DNA from 4 places in the Terribacillus jepli genome. Region 1 is predicted to be linked to each of the others. Evidence: riboswitches for the same ligand, from Rfam matches in the RefSeq annotation. Region 1 holds a riboswitch; each other region holds the start of a gene.

Evidence for each region. A riboswitch is a leader RNA that binds a small molecule or an ion and turns the genes downstream of it on or off. The one in region 1 is predicted to bind S-adenosylmethionine.
Region 2: it holds a riboswitch for S-adenosylmethionine, as region 1 does, so the genes downstream of both, AB1K91_RS16660 (LLM class flavin-dependent oxidoreductase) here and metX (homoserine O-acetyltransferase MetX) in region 1, are expected to answer to the same signal.
Region 3: it holds a riboswitch for S-adenosylmethionine, as region 1 does, so the genes downstream of both, sfnG (dimethylsulfone monooxygenase SfnG) here and metX (homoserine O-acetyltransferase MetX) in region 1, are expected to answer to the same signal.
Region 4: it holds a riboswitch for S-adenosylmethionine, as region 1 does, so the genes downstream of both, AB1K91_RS15960 (homoserine dehydrogenase) here and metX (homoserine O-acetyltransferase MetX) in region 1, are expected to answer to the same signal.

What each region holds. Positions count from the first base shown of each region.
Region 1 covers NZ_JBFEGH010000002.1:180,584-183,702, forward strand. Annotated here, with positions in the region: gene AB1K91_RS03275 (PLP-dependent aspartate aminotransferase family protein) at 1-135, opposite strand, end outside; SAM riboswitch class I at 207-316, opposite strand; gene metX (homoserine O-acetyltransferase MetX) at 315-1,385, opposite strand; SAM riboswitch class I at 1,461-1,573, opposite strand; gene AB1K91_RS03285 (ammonium transporter) at 2,225-3,119, shown strand, end outside.
Region 2 covers NZ_JBFEGH010000017.1:58,851-61,969, reverse strand. Annotated here, with positions in the region: gene AB1K91_RS16670 (CAP domain-containing protein) at 1-626, shown strand, start outside; gene AB1K91_RS16665 (DnaJ family domain-containing protein) at 699-1,070, shown strand; SAM riboswitch class I at 1,083-1,184, shown strand; gene AB1K91_RS16660 (LLM class flavin-dependent oxidoreductase) at 1,262-2,626, shown strand; gene AB1K91_RS16655 (S66 family peptidase) at 2,645-3,119, opposite strand, start outside.
Region 3 covers NZ_JBFEGH010000003.1:13,962-17,080, forward strand. Annotated here, with positions in the region: gene AB1K91_RS04225 (GNAT family N-acetyltransferase) at 1-79, shown strand, start outside; gene sfnG (dimethylsulfone monooxygenase SfnG) at 164-1,249, opposite strand; SAM riboswitch class I at 1,351-1,456, opposite strand; gene dhaK (dihydroxyacetone kinase subunit DhaK) at 1,583-3,119, shown strand, end outside.
Region 4 covers NZ_JBFEGH010000016.1:10,523-13,641, reverse strand. Annotated here, with positions in the region: gene AB1K91_RS15965 (DUF2292 domain-containing protein) at 12-149, opposite strand; gene AB1K91_RS15960 (homoserine dehydrogenase) at 325-1,488, opposite strand; SAM riboswitch class I at 1,574-1,669, opposite strand; gene AB1K91_RS15955 (ThiF family adenylyltransferase) at 1,741-2,751, opposite strand; gene AB1K91_RS15950 (thiazole synthase) at 2,751-3,119, opposite strand, start outside.

The sequences.
Region 1 (3,119 bases):
CTCTGCATGATCTGTATCATGGAATAAGTAAGAAGTCGTCTGGTAAAGTGGCACCGCTCTTGAACCTGTAGTCGGATCTGGTGCTTGCCCGCCATGCAATGCTAATGTTTCTGCTTTGTATACTTGATTTGTCATTTTGTCATTCCTCCAGTTTATATAATGAAAAAAGCAGCTTCCGGTAAGAAGCTGCTGCATATGCACAAAACTCCTTATCTCCCAAACTTTCTGTTTGCTGGATGTAGCACCTTAAAAGCCATTGCCGCTTACAGGTTGCCGGGTTTCATCGGGCCAGTCCCTCCACCTCTCTTGATAAGTCAATATGAAATTTTCATTGGCTGCTCGAGTACATCGCGGATGTGGTGTCCCCACTTCTCAAACTCCAGCAGAAAACCATCATGTCCATAGATTGTATCCACATCCACATGCCGGGCACTTGGCACTGCCGCTGCAAAACCCTTTATCTCTTCCGGCGGGAACAGCAGATCTCTCGAAAATCCGAATGTCAGCACAATTGCCTTTATTTTTTGGGCAGCTGCCTGCCACCCGCCTCTTTCCCTGCCGATATCGTGACTGTTCATCGCTTGTAATAAGGTCATATAGCAATTGGCATCAAAGCGATTAACGAGTTTTTCCCCTTGATAATTCAAGTACGACTCCACCTCATAAGCTGCATCATCTCTTCCGGAGGCAGCTCGGCGGAAACGTTCATTATATTGATGATCGGAACGGTAAGTAAGCATCCCTACCATCCGCGCCAGGCCGAGACCAGCTGCAGGTAATCTGTCTGCAGTATAGTATCCATCGTTCCAGTTTGGATCGGACGTAATGGCTGTCTTAGCCAAATGATTATACGCAATCGCATAATCACTCACAAAGGGGGTCGCTGCGAGCGGAATCAGCACATCCATAAAATCAGGATACATAACACCCCATTCCATAACTTGCATTCCTCCCAATGATCCGCCGATCACCGCCTTTAAATGAGAGATTCCTAGTTTCTCCAATGCCAGACGTTGAACCGAAACCATGTCCCGGATCGTTATTTCCGGAAAAGCTGCTGCATACGTGTCTCCTGAAACTGGATTCACCGACACTGCACTCGTTGTCCCATTGCATCCACCCAGTACATTGAATGTCATGACTTGGTATCGGCCGGTGTCGATGTAACCGTCCTGCTGCAGCAACCCATTCCACCATCCAGGTGCTGTATCAGTTCCGATTGCAAACTGATCTCCTGTCAATGCATGACAGACAAGCACCGTTTCTCGTGAGGCGGGTCCGCTTCTTTCATAGGTCACCTCGACATTTGATAAGATATCACCTGATTCAAGCTCGACATCCCCGATGAGAAGTTTGCCGGTTTGGTATGACAGTTGTAAATCCATGTTCCGTACGCTTCCTCCCCTCAATAAAAAAGGCCACCCTGAGAGGACAGGGTGGCAATATGTACCGACTTGTCTCTCTCATCTCTAAAGTGCTTTACGCACTTTCAGGAATTAGCACCTTAAAAGCATTGCTGCTTGCAGGTTGCCGGGCATCATCGGGCCAGTCCCTCCGCCTCTCTTGATAAGAGCTTGCTATTGATTTGTTAACAGGATTGTAGCATGGGTTCCATATATGAGTCAACGATAAATTCTGAAATTTCTATCAAGATATTTTATCCTTAGAAATTTGGACGCCCCGCATCAGCTAATGCCAATGCGGGGCTAAAATGTAACTTTTCTATTGTGAGTAGAGGATACCTAATACATCCTCCTGCCGCGGTACTTGTTCCACATGGTAGTTTTCACTTATACGATGCAATCCCTACCTCTATTGCATCCTCACGGCTCCTAGGCCGTTCCAGTCTGAATAAGTACTTCTAATTAAAACTATAGCAGAATGCCAATGACCTTCGATAAAGTTACTCAAACATCGAGGACGTTAACTATCTTATCACCCTTTACAGTTATTGTCAAACTTCCGATGTAGCACTTCTCCGCAGCTATTTAACTATTCCCGCTATAAAATGGTGCAAACCACCCCAAAATTCCCATCTTTCTAAAACTCAGTCCCATTTTAGTAACGCTTTATAACAAATAAATTGAAAACACTTACACTTTTTGGTCAGAAATATTCACGTAAGATAACCTGACAACTTTGTTACATTTTTTTGTCTGGCACTTATAATGAAAAAAGATTTAAATTTTCAAACAATAAAGAAAACACACAGGGGGTAGAGAAAATGGATATGACTAATACGGTATTCATGTTTGTCGCAACCGTCTTGGTATGGTTGATGACACCAGCACTCGCACTCTTCTACGGCGGGTTGGTAAGAAGTAAAAATGTGCTGAGCACAGCAATGCACAGTTTCACAACTATGGCGATTGTGTCGATCATCTGGATCATCGTCGGCTTTTCGCTTGCGTTCTCACCAGGTAATGGAATTATTGGCGGATTGGATTTCTTCGGACTGAATAATGTCGGGTTCGAACCGAATGAAGGACACACCATTCCATTCAATTTATTCATGATGTTCCAAATGACATTCGCAATCCTGACAACTGCCATCGTGTCTGGTGCTTATGCAGAACGTATTCGTTTTCCTGCATTCATTCTATTTACAGTTCTTTGGGTCCTCATCGTCTATTCCCCGCTTGCACACTGGGTTTGGGGCGGCGGCTGGATTGCGGAAATGGGCGCACTTGATTTTGCAGGAGGAAACGTTGTCCACATTTCCTCCGGTCTTGCCGGATTGGTCGTTGCGATTGTCATCGGCAAACGTAAAAATGCCGGCACCACTGCACCTCATAACTTGATTTTCACCTTGATCGGCGGCGCGCTGCTTTGGTTCGGCTGGTTTGGATTCAATGTCGGCAGTGAACTTGCTTTCGATGATGTCGCAATGTATGCCTTTATCAACACGAATACCGCTGCTGCTGCTGGTGTACTTGGCTGGATGATCATCGAATGGATGATCAACAAAAAACCCACACTGCTGGGAGCTGTATCCGGTGCGATTGCCGGCCTTGTCGCCATCACTCCTGCTGCTGGTTTCGTCTCCCCGCTTGCCAGCATTCCGATCGGCTTGATTGGCGGCATCGTCTGCTTCTGGGGCGTCGGCTGGCTAAAGCAGA
Region 2 (3,119 bases), on a different contig from region 1:
ATAACATTAACATTAATGTTGATAGCTTGCTAGCGAAGTATAATAAGCAACAGCCTGCTCAACAAGAGAAAGCACAAACTCAAGCACCTAAGCAAGAAGAAGCAAAAGCACCTGCTTCTAATAAAAAAGAGCAAAAAGAAGAAAAAGCTGATGAGCAAGCAACTGAACAAAAAGCACAAGCTCCAGCACAAAAACAAGAAACTGCTTCTGACAGCAAACAAACAGAAGACAAGCAAGCTACTGAAGGCCTGAGTGCATTCGAACAACAAGTAGTGGACTTGACTAACAAAGAGCGTGAAAAAGCTGGTCTCAAGCCGTTGAAAGCAGACGCCGAACTAAGCAAAGTAGCACGTGCAAAATCCCAGGATATGGCGGACAAAGGCTACTTCGATCATAACAGCCCGACTTACGGTTCTCCGTTCGACATGATGAAATCTTTCGGAATCTCTTATAAAACTGCTGGTGAAAACATCGCCCAAGGTCAAAAGACTCCAGAAGAAGTCGTGGAAGCTTGGATGAACAGCCAAGGTCACCGTGAAAACATCCTAAACCCTGATTACACAAACATCGGTGTAGGTTATGTAGAAAACGGTAACTATTGGACACAGCAATTCATTGGTAAATAATTCAGATTATTGTATAATGAAAAGCAACCGATTGTGAATCGGTTGCTTTTTTTGCATTTTTGGAGGGATTGTATGGATCTGATTTCGCTGCTTGCGGAAGAAAGGATAAAAAAGGCGGAAGAAAGTGGAGAATTCCGCAACCTTCCTGGTACAGGAAAACCTTTGGTACTGGAGGATTTATCCGGTGTACCAGAGGATATGCGGATGAGCTATAAGGTTCTGAAGAATGCCGGCTATATCCCACCTGAAATGGAGCTGCAAAAAGAAATTGTAGCACTGCGCGATTTACTGCGTGCTTGTACGGATGATTCGGAGCGAGCGGATTATCGGAAACGGATCAGCGAAAAGGAGATTCAATACGAAGCATTGCTTCAGAAACTCAAGAGAAATTCGCCAAGTGCACTGAATCAATACCGGGAACGGATTGAAAACAAACTAACATAATCACATAGTATTTTCTTATCACGAGAGGTGGAGGGACTGGCCCTTGGAAGCCTCGGCAACAGGCAGGGATGCACTGTGCCAATTCCAGCAGACGACAAGTCTGACAGATAAGAGGAGCTTTTACCTTGGATAAGGAGCCTCTTCTGTAAAACGGAAGAGGCTTTTTTACATATGCAGAGGAGTGGAGAATGATGACGAAACAAATTATCTTGCAAGCATTTGATATGACATCCGCTATGCACAATGCCCATGGTTTATGGAAGCATCCGGAGAACAGACGGCATCGGGAATACAAGTCGCTGGACTACTGGGTCGAGCTTGCGCGTCTTTTGGAAAAAGGAAAGTTCGATGCAGTGTTTTTTGCTGATGTGCTTGGTGTTTATGATGTTTATGGAGGGGATGAAAAGGCAGCATTGCGTGACGGGGTCCAAGTGCCGCTGAATGATCCAGCTTTTGCTATCCCGGCTATGGCAGCGGTGACAGAGCATCTTTCCTTCGCTGTCACAGTCAGTACATCGTACGAGCAGCCATTCCATAATGCACGAAAATTCTCTACGCTCGACCATTTGACCAAGGGTCGTGTCGCTTGGAATATCGTTACATCTTACTTGCCGAATGCGGCCCGGAATTTCGGGCTGGAGAAAATGGTCAAGCATGATGAACGTTACAGAATAGCCGAGGAATTCCTGGAGGTTTCCTATAAATTGCTTGAAGATAGCTGGGAAGAGGATGCGGTTGTGTCGGATCCGGCAAGAGGTGTGCTCGTGGACCCGGAAAAGGTACATCGTATCAAGCACAAGGGCAAATACTTCTCAGTCGAAGGACCGCATGTCAGTGAACCGTCACCGCAGCGCACGCCAGTGCTTTACCAAGCCGGTACTTCTGAAAAAGGACGGGAATTCGCAGCCAGGCATGCTGAATGTGTATTCGTTGGCGGACCTACACCAGAAAAGATCAATTACTATATCGAGGATATCAAAACGCGGGCAGAAGCGTATGGCAGAAGCCGTGCTGAAATCAAAGCATTCACTTTCCTGAATGTGGTCGTTGCCGAAACGGAAGAGAAAGCGCAGGCGAAATATGAGGAAATCAAGAAATATTGGAGTGCAGATGCAGCCAAAGCCCAGTATGGCGGATCGACTGGTTATGACTTAGCTTCCTATGAAAATGAAGATGAATTGTTCACATACAAGCATACAGAACAAGGGCAATCGCGGGCTGCGTATTTGACAAAGGATGCTGCTAAGCCCTTCACTGTCAAAGAAATACAGGAGAAATTCAGCAAGCCGGCTGAGATGGATATCATCGTCGGGAGTCCTGAACAGGTGGCTGACAAGATAGAAGATCTCTTTGTGCGAAGCGGGGTCGATGGCTTCAATTTGACGCATTACATTACGCCGAAGGACTTGGTAGACTTTGTTGAATTAGTCGTGCCAATCCTGCAGAAGCGAGGATTATACAAAAAGGAGTATGCAGAAGGAACATTCCGGGAGAAATTATATGGACATCCGCATCTTACCGGGGCGCATCCGGCGAAACAAGGAAAGAGGAGCTGAAGCATCAGCTCCTTTTTTCTATTCCAGATAAGTCAAAATGCCATTGCCTTCTTGATAAGAGACTGTTGCCAAAGCGCCATTGATCATCGTTAACTGCGGCGGCATATGTCCAATATCTGTATCATAAATGATCGGCAATCCGATTTCATCGGCGAATTCATGGATCATTTGCTCCACGGTGTAATCTTCTGAAGGTGTGCTCCGGGCGGGTCTGCCGAATAATACACCGCTTGCCCGATCGAACCAGCTGTGTTCTTTCAGATGCCAAAGGTTTCGGTACGCTTCGGCTGATGCCCAATCAGCCCATTCCAGATAGATGATCGTATTTTCTTCAAATGTTTCACGCCATTTCTGAATAGGTGCGTATTTTGTTCCAGCGATGACGGTCAGCGTATTCAGACAGCCGCCGATCAATCGGCCGGTAAAAGAGACCGGTTGGCCTGTGGTGGATTTCCATTGCGTTTTACTGTCCAGATCAAATCCTGCTGCATCG
Region 3 (3,119 bases), on a different contig from region 1:
GGAAAAAGTGTGTGTGATATCAAAGGCAGGGAATTACTTTGACATGCTTGGATTATTTGGTTCCCAAAGGGTATTGTAAGGAAGGGAGATTGGATTCCGTTCAAGCAGGTAAGGTTAAAGAAAATGAAAGTGATTGCTCCTGTAAATAAGTAGACAGCCCACATTACGTGGGCTGTTTCACATTTGTCAAAGCTGCTTCCTTCGCACGAACGAGCGGAATGACTTCACGACCGAAGCGCTCCAAATCTTCTTCATAATGAAAGTGACCGGTCAGGACAAGGTCGACACCGATTTCTTTCAGGCGAATGATTTGATCGGCAACTTGTTCGGCTGTACCGATCAGGCCGGTTTTGAAGCCGTCATTATATTGGACAAGGTCCTCATAAGAGGAGTCTGCCCACATGCCTTGTTTGCTGCGGGTAGCTTGGCCTGCATCCTTGACCGATTCCCGGAAACCTTCGACGGCTTCGTTATCGGCATGAGTGACAATATCTCGTAGGAGGGATACAGCTTCTTCTTCTGTATCCCGGACAATGGCAAATCCGTTTACGGCAAATTTCACTTCTCGGCCTTCTTTGGCTGCCCGTGCCTTTACATCTTCAATTTGCTCCTGGAAGCCCTCCAGCGTATTGCCGTTCATAAAGTAATAATCCGACACGCGGGCTGCCATATCCCTGGCCACTTCTGAATTGCCGCCCTGGAATATCGGAATCTGGTTCTTTGGCTTTGGCTTTAATGGGGCATCCGTCAATCGATAAAAATCTCCCCGATAAGTAGCTTGTTCTTCTTCCCACAGTGCCCGAAGCACGCGGATGAATTCCTCGGAACGACGGTAGCGTTCGTCATGATCGAGCCAATGCTCGCCGTAGCTGATGAATTCTTGTTTGAACCAGCCACTGACGACATTGACAGCTGCGCGGCTACCGCTGATATGATCCAAAGTGGCAAGCATCTTCGCGTAGACGCCAGGATGCCAAAGCCCAGGGTGGACAGCAGAAATAAGGTTCAGTTTTTCAGTGACACTGGCAAGAGCAGAAGCGAGCGTTATCGCCTCCAGCTGTTTATCCGCCCCGTAGCTTGCGATGAAGCGCGTTTGCAGCAGGGCGTATTCAAAGCCATTCTGTTCGGCGATTTGCGCGTAGCGTTTGTTCGCTTCAAAGCTCCAATCCGTCTTTTGCGGCAATTTGGAAATGACCAGTCCGCCGCTCACATTCGGTACCCAATAAGCAAATTTCACATTCTCTGTCATGTTTATCCTCCAATAGAGTTTGCTTATCAAGACGTATACGAAACCAGCCCTTCTCCATAAAAGAGAAGGGCTGCGGATATGTAACTGCCATCCGTACACGCTTCTCATCTTCAGGATGTATTCATCCTTCTGAAATTGGCACCGTGCTGTTTACAGTCGGTTGCCGAGGCTTCACTGGGTCAGTCCCTCCGCCTCTCTTGATAAGAAAACTATTTTTTTGTGATTTTATCCAAAATTTTCTGACTTGTCAACCTAGTTTGTGCAATTGTGAATTCGTTCTGTTAAGCTGAAGGAAGATAGATACTTTTGCTTGTAATAAGAGGAGGATGACCGATGAAGAAGATCATCAATCGGCCGGAGGATGTCGTCTTGGAAATGTGCCATGGATTGGTATTGGCGCACCCGGAACTCGAGTTATTGAAAAAGTACAAAGTGATTAAAAGGAAACGACCGCAAACGGATAAGGTGACGCTGATCAGCGGTGGCGGCAGCGGGCATGAACCTTCCCATGCAGGTTTTGTCGGAGAAGGTATGCTGGATGCCGCGGTATGCGGGGATATGTTTGCTTCGCCTTCCCAAATTCAGGTCTATCAAGCAATCAAGGAAACAGCGGGTGAGAAGGGTACATTGCTGATCATTAAAAATTACAGCGGGGATATCATGAATTTCAAGAATGCTGCCCACTTGGCCGAGGAAGATGGGCTGGAAGTGGATTATGTAAAAGTGGATGATGATATCGCTGTCGAGGATAGTCTGTATACAGTCGGCAGGCGTGGTGTTGCCGGTGTCGTCCTTGTGCATAAGGTTGCCGGTGCTGCCGCTGCCGAGGGACGCGACTTGCAGCAAGTGAAAGCAGTTGCCGAAAAAGCTGTTTCCCGCACACGCAGCATCGGTGTTGCCTTGACTTCCTGTACCTTGCCTGGAGGTGAACCGACTTTAGAACTGGCAGAGGATGAGATGGAGTATGGTGTGGGTATTCATGGTGAGCCAGGGATAAGACGCGAAAAGGTTCTGTCAGCAGATGAGCTGGCAAAACGCATGGTCGATGACTTGCTGAAAGAAGGGCAGCCTGAAGAAGACGCGGTATTGCTGATCAATGGATTCGGCGGGACGCCATTGCAGGAGCTGTACTTGTTCAACCAGTCAGTCAATCGGGAGCTGGCAGAGCGCAATATAAAATTAAACCGGATATTCGTCGGCAATTATATGACTAGTATCGATATGGCGGGTGTTTCGGTAACCATCATGTCACTTGATGAGGAGCTTCGCACATTGCTTTCCAGCCATTCAGATACACCTGCTTTCAAGATCGATGGGCCGGTGGAGCAGCCAGCGTTTGATGAGGTGGAAGAATCAGCTGAAGAGACGGATGTATCTTTCCAAGTGGAAACAGACAGCACGTATGCACAAGTAAAAGGAGCTTCTATCACACTGGAAAATGTCATTTACTTAGTAGATAAAATGAGTGAAATCATCATTGAGAATGAAGCGGCTTTCAACAAGCTGGATACGCACGCAGGGGATGGTGACTTCGGTAATAGTGTAGCAAAAGGCTTCCGTCAGTTGAAAAGGGAATGGAAGCAGATTCTCGATCAAGACAGCCTGACAATTGCGAAATTCCTCGACGGTGCTTCCATGGTGATCATGGAGCATTGCGGAGGTGCATCAGGTCCGATATGGGGCGGGGCTTTCCGAGCTGCAGGTAAAGCGGCAGAAGGCAAGCAGGAGCTTTCCGTTTCGGAATTCGCTGACACGCTGCAACGTGTTGTAGCAGCTATCCAGGATATCGGGGAACGTTCCTTCGGCCGCGGGGCGGAAGTTGGCGATAAGACATTGATCGACGCCCTTGCGCCATGTGCAGACAGCTGGC
Region 4 (3,119 bases), on a different contig from region 1:
CCCGTATACCTTCAAATGAAACGTATCTTTTCTGTAATATCTGCCTGCTTGATTTCATTGTCATGTACAGTGATCAAGACGGTGCCATATTGCAGATCATCCACTTTCTTGATGATTTCTTCCCATTTCTCTCCATTTTCCTTACTCACATCAATCATCCTTTCATCACGGATTATTTAGGGTAGGACGGTTCCGGCAGACCAAGATGCGCTCGTAATGTGCTGCCTGAATAACCCTCGCGGTAAATCCCTCTCTGCTGCAGGACTGGAACCACTGGAAAACTGCCTTAGGGAATGAGGAGTAGACGGATTCAAACTATAGCTGTCAACGTTTCTGAATAGTTTGGATGACTCCGCGGACATCAAGCCCTGCTTTAGCAGGTGTCCTGGCAGCAATCCGATAATAGCGTCCATCAGCTTCTACATGTTCTGCATGCAAATAAACAGTCTCACCAGTCGGTAAATGGACGAAAGGTACTGTTCCGCTTTTCTCGGTAAATCGGATTTCCCGTTTTACAAGGACTTCTTTTCGGTTATGAACGAGATTAGCCAAATCCTCCACGATGGCACTGGCTGTCGGCAGGGCACCGGCACCCGGTCCTTGGAGTTTCAGCTTGCCGACCAGATCCCCCTCGATACAAACCGCATTATCTACTCCATCGACGCTGTAGAGCGGATGATCAACGGATACAACCACCGGCTCGACAGATGCAGTGACTTCTCCATTTGCATTTTCAAGCGTGGCAACGTGCTTTATTTTCCATCCTTGTTCAGCTGCTGCCTGGATATCCTGTGCGGAAACCGAACGGATTCCCCTGTGCGTCACTTTTTCCCAATCCGGCTGGGCCTCGAATAATAAATCACTCAGGACCATCAGTTTATAAAAAGCATCCCAGCCATCCACATCATTGGCAGGATCTGCCTCTGCAAATCCCGATTCCTGCGCAAGCCGCAGTGCGTCTTCAAATACAAATCCTTTATCGGCCATCTCAGTCAGAATGAAATTGGAGGTGCCGTTCAGTATCGCCTCCACTTTGACAACCCGGTTGATATGGAGCAGCTGCTTCAGCGTACCGATCACCGGGACACCGCCTGCGACTGCTGCTTCGTATTCAAGCCTCACACCTTTCTCCTTGGCCAATTGCTTCAGCTCCGCGCCTCGGGACGCGATCAGCTCTTTATTCGCAGTGATGATATGGCAGCCGCGATGGATCGCCTCAGTCAAGTAACGGAAGGCAGGCTCGATACCCACACTTGCTTCGATGATAACATCAAGATCTTCGATTGCGAAAAGCTCCGCTGCTTCATCAGTGAGCAGTGCAGCTGTGACTTGCTGCGTGTATTTTTGTTTATTCCGTACCAATACTCCAGCCACCTGTACTTCTTTCCCGAAAATGGTCTGCAGATTCTCCTGATGGGATCGTATCGTCCGCCCCACTGCACTGCCTACTGTACCGTATCCTATCAATCCAATCTTAACTGCTGTCATCTATATTGCCTCCTTCGAATGTTTTTCCGCATAAAAAAAGTCCCCCTGAGAGGACAGGGAGACGAATGTAACCGCACTGTGTCTTCTCTCATCTACAGGAATTAGCACCTATACAAGTCTAAGATAACTTGCAGGTTGCCGGGCATCATCGGGCCAGTCCCTCCGCCGCTCTTGATAAGAGTTTTGTATTCGTTTGTTATGAAGGAGTTTAGCATGAATAAGACATACCGTCAACTGAAAATTCTAACAATACTATCCGACCAGGCTGTCATACAGGATACGCGCTCGGACAATATCATTTACACCGTGGATGATTGCCCGTCCATCAGCAAATAACACAATTCGGTGACCTCTGTATTGAATGGCAAGCAGGTGTTCATTGGCAGCAACATGATCGATCGAAGAGGCCCATTCTTTTGATAAAGCCGGCAGATCAAGTGATTTCTTGGCACCGGGCCGTATGTGAACAGCCTCCCTGCCGCATAATACATCGAGCCTTGTCTGTTCAGCTCCATTCAAAAAGGGCAGCACTGCATGTGTGCCGCAGCTAGGACAGCTCGAATCCCGCAGACCTCGTACATCTACCCTTGAATAATCAGCCGTCCAAATATCAAACGCACATAACTCCGCTTTAACTTTTTGACCGGATAAAAGCCGCAACGCCTGCGTCACTTGCACAGCTGCCACCCATTGGACAATCGGACCGATGATCCCTGCCGTATCACATGTTTCGCTTTGCTGCGGCAGCTGCTCCAAGAGACAATGCAAACACGGGGCATCTCCGTTGGCAAGTACCGGACACGTCACCCCATAGCTTCCGACACAAGCCCCATATAAGTAAGGAATACCATGCTTCAACGCTGCATCATTGACAAGCAAGCGTGTCTCAAAATTGTCTGTAGCATCCAGAATCACATCTGCACCTTCCATCAGCTGTTCGATATTATGATGATCGACATTTTCAATCACCGATTGCAGCTTTACATGCTGATTTATTGCCTTTAGCCGCTTTGCCGCAGCAGATGCTTTCGGCAAATAGGCAGCAGCGTCTTCTTCCGTATACAGCTGCTGGCGCTGGAGGTTATGAAGTTCGACATAATCGCGATCGATGAGTACCAGCTCCCCGATGCCCGCACGGACAAGCATCTCTGCAGAAGCAGAGCCCAATGCCCCCATACCGATCAAGACAATTTTACTTTTCCCCACCTGCGTCTGCCCTTCCTTGCCGATAAACAATTCCTGCTTCCGATAACGATCCCGCATCAAGTAAACAACCCTTCCGTCGGACTGCTTGCTACAGCATAGTTCTTCTCAGGAATCCTGCCTGCTTCAAACCCCATTCTGCCCGCATCGATTGCCAGCTTCATTGCATGCGCCATTTTAACAGGGTCTTGAGCTCCGGAAACTGCCGTATTCAGCAGGACTCCATCCGCTCCGAGCTCCATTGCGTAAGCGGCATCCTTTGGAGAGCCAATGCCCGCATCGACAATCACTGGTACACTGCACTGTTCCACGATCATACGAAGATTGAAAGGATTGATGATTCCGTTTCCTGAACCAATCGGCGATGCACCTGGCATAATAGCGTGGACTCCCAAACCTTCAAGCCGCTTGGCCAATACAACGTCATC